DNA from 2 places in the Janthinobacterium sp. Mn2066 genome. Region 1 is predicted to be linked to the other one. Evidence: riboswitches for the same ligand, from Rfam matches in the RefSeq annotation. Region 1 holds a riboswitch; the other holds the start of a gene.
What was found. A riboswitch is a leader RNA that binds a small molecule or an ion and turns the genes downstream of it on or off. The one in region 1 is predicted to bind thiamine pyrophosphate.
Positions count from the first base shown of each region.

Region 1 (4,216 bases):
CTCGCCGATGACCAGTTTTTGATTGCCAGCACGCAGCTGGCGCGCGAAGACGAGGCGATGGCGGCCGCGCGCGATGTACTGATTTGCGACACCACGCCCCTGATCACGGTGATTTACAGCCGGCATTATTTTGCTGGCGAAGACGCCGCGCTGGCGGCGCTGGCACAGGCTGCCCGCTACGATGTGACTCTGGTCACGGCGCCCGATACGCCGTGGGTACCGGATGGCTTGCAGCGCGAGTCGGAAGCCGTGCGCCAGTTGATCTACCGCAATTTACTGGCGGAGCTGGCTGAACGCCAGATTCCTTACCAGTTGCTGCAAGGCTCGCTTGATCAGCGCATGGCAATCGCCATGCCGCTGATCGACGCTGCGCTGGCAGCACGCTAATCTGTTTTAAAAGTCGAACTGGGCCGATACGCGCAAGGTGCGGCTGGCGCCCGGGAACAGGTAGCCGCCTGCCTGCGGCGTCACGTCGCGCCAGTAAAACTTGTCGAACACATTGTTGACGGTGGCGCGCACGATGGCGGGCGTGCCGGCAATCTGCGTGGCGTAGGCGGCGCCCAGATTGAACACGTTATACGAAGGCACGAAGACGGTATTGCCAGAGTCGAAGGCTTTCTTGCCGGCATATTCCCAGCTGCCGTTGACGGACAGGCCCGCCACTTGCCGCACCGTATAGTCGGCGTGGACTGTCGTCTTGAAGGCGGGCACATTGGCGACGCGCTTGCCGTCCAGGTCCGTGCTGCCCGTGCCTGATTGCTGGCTGTTCAGCAAGGTGGCCGATGCGCTCAGGCGCAGGTCGCTTGAAGCCTTGCCCTGGGCCGATAATTCCAGGCCACGGTGCTGGGCCTGGCCGGCGCGCACAAAGTAATTGTCGGCGTTGACAAACTCCAGGCCCTTGCGGATCTGGAACAGGCTGGCGGCCAGCATGAAGTCCGGTGTCAGGTCGGCTTTCACGCCGAACTCGACCTGCGTCGATCGGCTCGGGGATAATTCCACGTTGGGCAAGGCCGTGTAGATGCTGGAGACACCCCCATGTTCCATGCCTTGCGAGTAGGCGCCATACACGGCCACGTTGTCCAGCGGGTTGTAGACCAGCGCCGCATTGGGCAACAGGAAACTGTGTTTGGAGCGCACTTCCGCGTCGGCAGGATCGGCCGCCAGGATGTACTGGTAGCCATCGACACTGATATGGCGCAAGCCGGCGTGCAGTTTCCAGTTGCTTGCCAGGCTGACGATGTCTTGCACGAAGACCGAGTTTTCCTGGTCCTTGCGCACCAGGCGCACGGGGCCCGTCACGCCTGGCGAGGAGGGCACGATCACCGGATGGTAGATATTGCTGATACCCGTTTCATCGTACACATAGTTGCCGGCGCTATCCTTGCGGTGGAAGGTCGAGATACCGGCCGTGAATTCGTGGCGCAGGCTGCCGGTGGCAAATTTGCCCTGGAGCATGGCTTGCGCGCTCAGCGGTTTCTTGGTCTCGCCCAGGCTGCGGTAATCCCAGACCGAAAAGTCGCCATTGTTGCAAAACACGGGGGCGTCGCCCGCCGGGCTGCAGCCATACGGATAAGCCGTGTAGTCGTCGCGCTTGAACGAATGCTGGTTGGCGCTTAATGTCGCGTGCCAGTCGTCACTGAAGGCGTACTGGAAGCGCAGGCCGAGATTGGCGGTGACGGTTTCCACCGGATGCGTCCATGGCTGCTGGTTGAGCATGGTGTCGGCGCTGACATGCGAGGGCAGGCTGCCGTTGCCGAGCAGCTGGAAACCGGGCGCCGTCACTTGCGCCTTGTCCTGGTAGTCGGCGTCCAGTTGCAGCAAGGCTTGCGGCGAAATCTGCCAGTCGAAGGCGCCCGAAATGAACTTGCGGTTGCCATCGGCGCCCTTGATGTACGAGCGCAGGCGTTCGGCCGCCAGGTTGATGCGGTAGCCGAAACGCGGGTCGTCCAGGCGGCCACCCAGGTCGAGCGCGCCATACAGGGTGCCCCGTTCACGTTCTTCCACGGTGACCGTGCGCAGCGGCGTGGCGGTGGGGCGCTTGACGATGTAGTCGATCACGCCACCCGGCGCGGCCATGCCCGCCTGCAAGCCAGCCAGGCCTTTCAGCACTTCGATGCGTTCCTTGTTTTCCAGCGGAATTTGCGTGTCGCCGGGAATCGCCACGCCATCCTTGCGGTAGCTGGAGTTGTTATCGAGGGTAAAGCCGCGGATCGAAAATTGCTCGGCATAGCCGACGGCGTTGTAGGAATCGTTGATGCTGGCGTCCAGCTTGACGGCGTCGCTGGTATTGCGGATCTGCAAGTCCTGCAGGTCTTTTTGCGAAATGACGGTCACGCTGGCCGGTGTTTGCAGCAGCGGCGCATCGCTAAAACCGCCGACGGCGGCGCGCCTGTCGGCCGGCGCCTTGCTGGCCGTGACGACCACTTCGGCCATGTTTTGCGGATCGCTGGCGGCGTTGTCATTATCGGCGGCCAATGCGGGCGCGGCAAACGCGTGCAGGATGGCCAGGGTCAGGACGGAAACAGATACGTTTAAAGATGAGTTCGGTGTAGGCATTGATGGCTCGTGGTGCGGCAAGACTGCTTGTTCGGCTGGCGCCAACGCGGGAGCTATCAAAGGAGGGAGGTACTTTGCGCTTTCCTTCGCTGGCATTATCCAGATCAGGTACGAAGGGTATCTCTCACCCGGAAAACGTTGATACGGTTTCCAGGACCCCTAGCGAAGTGACAGCTTAGCATGAAGCAGGGCAGGCTGTCCCCCTGGCTGACGGTTTTACAACAGATGCCATGCACGAGGTAGCGCTTGAGATTTTCAGGCGCGCAGTGGAAAATGCAGCGCAGATGATGTCCGATTGACCCTGCAACCGAAGGAAAACGCATGACTGCCCTCCCGCTCGAAGAATCCGATTTACCGGCCACGGCGCTGGACATGCACCGGGCGATTGGCGCCCTGGTCGCCAGCCTGCAGGCGCTGGACCTGAACAGCCAGCGCTTCGAGGCCTGCACCGACCCGGAATTGCGCCGCGTGCTCGCGCATGCCGGCGATACCAGCCGCAAGGAAGCATCCATGCTGCTCGAATGGATGCGCCGCCGCGACGCGCGCCTGGACAAGGAAATGAAGGAAGCCTTGTTCAAGGCCGGTCCGATCGTTGCGCAATATCACTACGACGAGAAGATATAAATCAGACGAGTAACTAATGGTTTGATGCCCTGGCGTACCATGCGCCACTGGCGCGCCGGCTCGCGTAAACTACGCCCCTGTTCCATTTAACATTTTTTTCAGGGGTTTTATGAAGTCTTTGCCATACCGAGAAGGCAGCTGGTTTGCCGTGCCCTTGACGGGCGGCGGTTATGCCGTCGGCGTGGTGGCGCGCACGGCGCCGGCCGGCCGCATCATGCTGGCGTATATGTTCGGGCCCAAACGCGATGTGCTGCCCTCGCTGGCCGAACTGGAGCAATTATTGCCGTCGCAAGCCGTGCGGCGTTTGCGCACGGGCGACATGGCCTTGCTCAACGAGCGCTGGCCCCTGCTGGGCGCTAGTGGCCAATGGCAGCGCGAGGCGTGGCCGATGCCAGCCTTTATCCGTCGCAATGAATCCTTGCAGCGCGCCTGGCGCGCTACCTATGCCGACGCCGATCCGGCCAAGCTGGACCGCGAGGAATCCGTGCCGTTCGATACGCCGGGGCTGGAAAGCGATTCCCTGTACGGTTATGGGGCGACGGAATTGTTGATGAGCAAGCTGCTGACGCAATAAATAAACGATGGAGCTGCCAGGGCGCCTGCCCCGGCAGCCCGCCGGTATGTCATACCGCCGGCAAACTGATCTGGAACGCCAGTCCGCCGCCTTCGCGGTTGCGTACCTGCAGTTCGGCGCCGTGGCGCAGCAAGACGCGGTCAACGATGGCCAGGCCCAGGCCGGCGCCATTGGCCTGGCCGCGCGCCGAGTCCAGGCGGGTAAAGGGTTTGAGCATTTGCTCGATCTTGTCGGCCGGTACGCCGGGACCATGGTCCTGCACTTCAATCACCACGCGCTTGGCGCCGTGGATGCTTTTCACCTGGCAGGCGACATCGATCTCGGTGATGTCGCTGCCTTCCGTCTTGCCATAGCGGCGCGCATTTTCCACCAGATTGTTGAGCACGCGGCGCAGATCGGTGGCGTTGCCCATGGCATGCGCGCCTTCCGCTATCTCGGCCGTGACCTTGACATCGGGCAGGC
Region 1 is NZ_JBMOUF010000004.1:98,181-102,396, reverse strand. Features, by position in the region: gene ACL9RI_RS08990 (AAA family ATPase) at 1-387, shown strand, start outside; gene ACL9RI_RS08985 (TonB-dependent siderophore receptor) at 394-2,556, opposite strand; TPP riboswitch at 2,621-2,727, opposite strand; gene ACL9RI_RS08980 (hypothetical protein) at 2,878-3,180, shown strand; gene ACL9RI_RS08975 (Imm26 family immunity protein) at 3,290-3,754, shown strand; gene ACL9RI_RS08970 (ATP-binding protein) at 3,804-4,216, opposite strand, start outside.

Region 2 (4,216 bases), on a different contig from region 1:
GAAAAGGCGCGCCAGGTGGCGGACAAGGCCAACCGCGCCAAGTCCGAATTCCTGTCCAGCATGAGCCATGAATTGCGCACGCCGCTCAATGCCGTGCTGGGTTTTGCCCAGCTGATGGCATCCGATGTGCCGCCGCCCAGCGTGCCGCAGCAGCGCTCGCTGGAGCAGATCCTCAAGGGCGGCTGGTATCTGCTGCGTCTGATTAACGAGATTCTCGACCTGGCCATGATCGAGTCGGGCAAGGTCACCATGTCGGAAGAGGCGATGTCGCTGCTCGACGTGCTGCAGGATTGCCAGGCGATGATCGCGCCACAGGCCGAAAAGCGGGGCATCAGCATGCACTTCCCCCGCTGCGGCCAGGCGTTTTATATCCATGCCGACCGCACGCGGGTCAAGCAGGTGATGATCAACCTGCTGTCGAACGCGATCAAGTACAACCAGGGAGGCGGCAGCGTGCGCGTCGAATGCCGCCAGCGCGGCCAGCGCGTGCGGACCAGCGTCACCGACAGCGGCGCGGGCCTCAGTGCCGCACAGATGGCGCAGCTGTTTCAGCCCTTCAATCGCCTGGGCCAGGAAAGCGGTACGGAAGAGGGCACGGGCATCGGCCTGGTCGTCACGCGGCAATTGGTGGAATTGATGGGCGGCGAGATCGGCGTCGACAGCACGGTCGGTGTCGGCACCACCTTCTGGGTCGAGTTCAAGGCCACCAGCGCGCCCGAGCTGGTGCTGGGCCAGGGGGAAGTGCTGCCCCTGGCGCAGGAAGACCAGGAAACCCAGCGCACCTTGCTGTACGTGGAAGACAATCCGGCCAACCTGGCGCTGGTCGAACAATTGATCGCCCGCCGCAGCGATTTGAAACTGCTGACGGCCATCGATGCGCACCTGGGCATGGACCTGGCGCGCACCTATCAGCCGGACATCATCCTGATGGATATCAACCTGCCTGGCCTGAGCGGTTTCGGCGCCTTGCGGCTGCTGCACGACGATCCGCTGACCAGCCATATTCCCGTCATGGCGCTGTCGGCCAACGCCGTGCCGCGCGACATAGAAAAAGGCTTGCAAGCGGGGTTCTTCCGCTACCTGACCAAACCGATCAAGGTAATCGAGTTCATGGATGCGCTGGACGTAGCCCTGCACCACGCGGCCGCCCACGGCCTGGCCGACGACCTTCACGCACCACGCTGATTCAGCATTTTTTAGGAATACACCATGTTGCAAGCTACCGAGATTTTGAATGCCAGCATCCTCGTCGTCGATGACCAGGAAGCCAATGTCATGCTGCTCGAGCAGATGCTGCGCAATGCCGGCTACAGCCGCATCAGCTCCACCATGGACCCGCAAGCCGTGCGCGGACTGCACCAGGAACACCGCTACGACCTGATCCTGCTCGACTTGCAGATGCCGGAAATGGATGGCTTCGAAGTGATGGAAGGCTTGCGCGACATCGAGGCGGGCAGCTACCTGCCGGTGCTGGTGATCACGGCCCAGCCAGGCCACAAGCTGCGCGCGCTGCAGGCGGGTGCCAAGGATTTCGTCAGCAAGCCGTTCGACCTGGTGGAAGTGAAAACGCGCATCCACAATATGCTGGAAGTGCGGCTGCTGTACCAGAAACTCAATGAGTACAGCAAGTCGCTCGAACTGATGGTCGATGAGCGCACGGCGGAATTGCGCGCCAGCGAAGCGCGCTTCCAGCGCTTTACGGAATTGTCGTCGGACTGGTACTGGGAGCAGGATGCGCAAGGCAAGCTGATACGTTTTTCCGGTCCCGTGGCCGAGATGCTGGGCATCGGCAGCGCCGAGGAGCCGCAGCGCTGGAACGCCGATGAGCGGGCTATGCTCGACGCCAAGATCGCTGCGCGCGAGCCGTTTCTCGACTTTATCTACAGCCGCAGCAACCCTGACGGCAGCATGCAGTACCTGCAGGTCAGCGGCGAGCCGATGTTTGACAATGGCAGCCGCTTCATCGGCTACCGCGGCATCGGCCTCGACGTCAGCGAGCGCCTGCGCCTGCGGCCAGCCTGATGTAGACTGTGCCTTGTCTGTATTGATTAACAAGGAGTGATCATGGCTGAAAAATCGCCTCCCAAATACTGGTTCCCCGCCAAGAGCTACGGCATGGGCTGGGGCTTGCCCATCGCCTGGCAGGGCTGGCTGGTGTTCCTGGCGGCGCTGCTGCTGTTCGCCTGCGGCGCCTTTCTGTTTCCGCCACAGGAATCGCTGGTGGCTTACATCGTGTATGAAGTGGCCGTCTTTGCGCTGTTGATCGGTATTTGCGCGCGCAAGGGCGAACCGACGCGCTGGCAATGGGGCAAGAAGAAATAGCCCTCACTTTGTTTGAAAGACGCTGTAGTTACAGCGTATAATTGCTCCGCTGCCGCAAGGCGGCAAACGCTAGGGGTCCTGCCTTTACTGTGGAAACACGGTGAAGCGCGGGTGAGAAATACCCTCCGAACCTGATCTGGATAATGCCAGCGAAGGGAAGCTTTAGGATGCTGCACACCCGCCCATTGTTTGATGGATTGAGCGCGCGCTGTGTGCATCCGAACCTCCTTAGCTGGCTCCAGGCTTTCAACAGTCTAGCCAAGGAGCCAAAAATGAACGCCAATCCGAAATTCCTTTCCGCCACCGCTACGGTGGACCAGGCCGCCATCGCGCCGCTGCCCAATTCACGCAAGATCTACGTCCAAGGCAGCCGTCCCGATATCCGCGTGCCGATGCGCGAAATCAGCCAGTCCGATACGGAGGCGTCGTTCGGCGGCGAGAAAAACCCGCCGATCTACGTCTACGACACCTCCGGCCCGTACACCGATCCGGAGGTGCAGATCGATATCCGCTCGGGCCTGGATACGCCGCGCCTGCCGTGGATACTCGAACGCGCCGACACGGAAGAATTGCCTGGTCCGACCTCCGACTACGGCATCGCGCGCCTGGCCGACCCCAAGCTGGCCGAGCTGCGCTTCAACCTGCACCGTAAGCCGCGCCGCGCCAAGTCCGGCGCCAATGTCACGCAGATGCACTATGCGCGCCAGGGCATCATCACGCCGGAAATGGAGTTCGTCGCCATCCGCGAAAACATGCGCCGCCAGGAGTATCTGCGCGAGCTGCGCGCGTCCGGCGCCATGGGCGAGCGCCTGGCCGACCTGATGGGTCGCCAGCATCCGGGCCAGTCGTTCGGCGCCAGCATCCCGGCCGAGATCACGCCCGAATTCGTGCGCGAGGAAATCGCCCGCGGCCGCGCCATCATCCCCGCCAATATCAACCATCCGGAAGTCGAGCCGATGATCATCGGCCGCAATTTCCTGGTCAAGATCAATGCCAATATCGGCAATTCGGCCGTCACTTCATCGATCGGCGAAGAGGTGGAAAAAATGACCTGGGCGATACGCTGGGGCGGCGACAATGTGATGGACCTGTCGACCGGTAAACATATCCACGAAACGCGCGAATGGATCATCCGTAACAGCCCCGTGCCGATCGGCACCGTGCCGATTTACCAGGCGCTGGAAAAAGTCAACGGCAAGGCCGAAGACCTGACCTGGGAAATCTTCCGCGACACCCTGATCGAACAGGCCGAGCAGGGCGTCGATTACTTCACCATCCACGCCGGCGTGCTGCTGCGCTATGTGCCGATGACGGCCAAGCGCCTGACGGGCATCGTTTCGCGCGGCGGCTCGATCATGGCCAAGTGGTGCCTGGCGCATCACCAGGAATCGTTCTTGTACACGCACTTCGAAGAGATTTGCGAAATCATGAAGGCGTACGACGTGTCGTTTTCGCTGGGCGACGGCTTGCGCCCCGGTTCCATCTACGACGCCAACGACGAAGCGCAACTCGGTGAATTGAAAACCCTGGGCGAGCTGACGCAGATCGCCTGGAAGCACGACGTGCAAGTGATGATCGAAGGCCCTGGCCACGTGCCCATGCAGCTGATCAAGGAAAACATGGACTTGCAGCTGGAGCAGTGCGGCGAAGCGCCGTTCTACACCCTGGGGCCGTTGACTACCGATATCGCGCCCGGCTATGACCACATCACGTCCGGCATCGGCGCGGCCATGATAGGCTGGTACGGCACGGCCATGCTGTGCTACGTGACGCCGAAGGAACACCTGGGCTTGCCGAACAAGGCCGATGTCAAGGACGGCATCATCACGTACAAGATTGCGGCGCATGCGGCCGACCTGGCGAAAGGCCATCCGGGCGCGCAAATCCGCGACAA
Region 2 is NZ_JBMOUF010000010.1:146,497-150,712, reverse strand. Features, by position in the region: gene ACL9RI_RS20105 (ATP-binding protein) at 1-1,185, shown strand, start outside; gene ACL9RI_RS20100 (response regulator) at 1,210-2,022, shown strand; gene ACL9RI_RS20095 (hypothetical protein) at 2,065-2,322, shown strand; TPP riboswitch at 2,384-2,497, shown strand; gene thiC (phosphomethylpyrimidine synthase ThiC) at 2,595-4,216, shown strand, end outside.
Region 2: another riboswitch for thiamine pyrophosphate. It lies ahead of thiC (phosphomethylpyrimidine synthase ThiC); the one in region 1 lies ahead of ACL9RI_RS08985 (TonB-dependent siderophore receptor).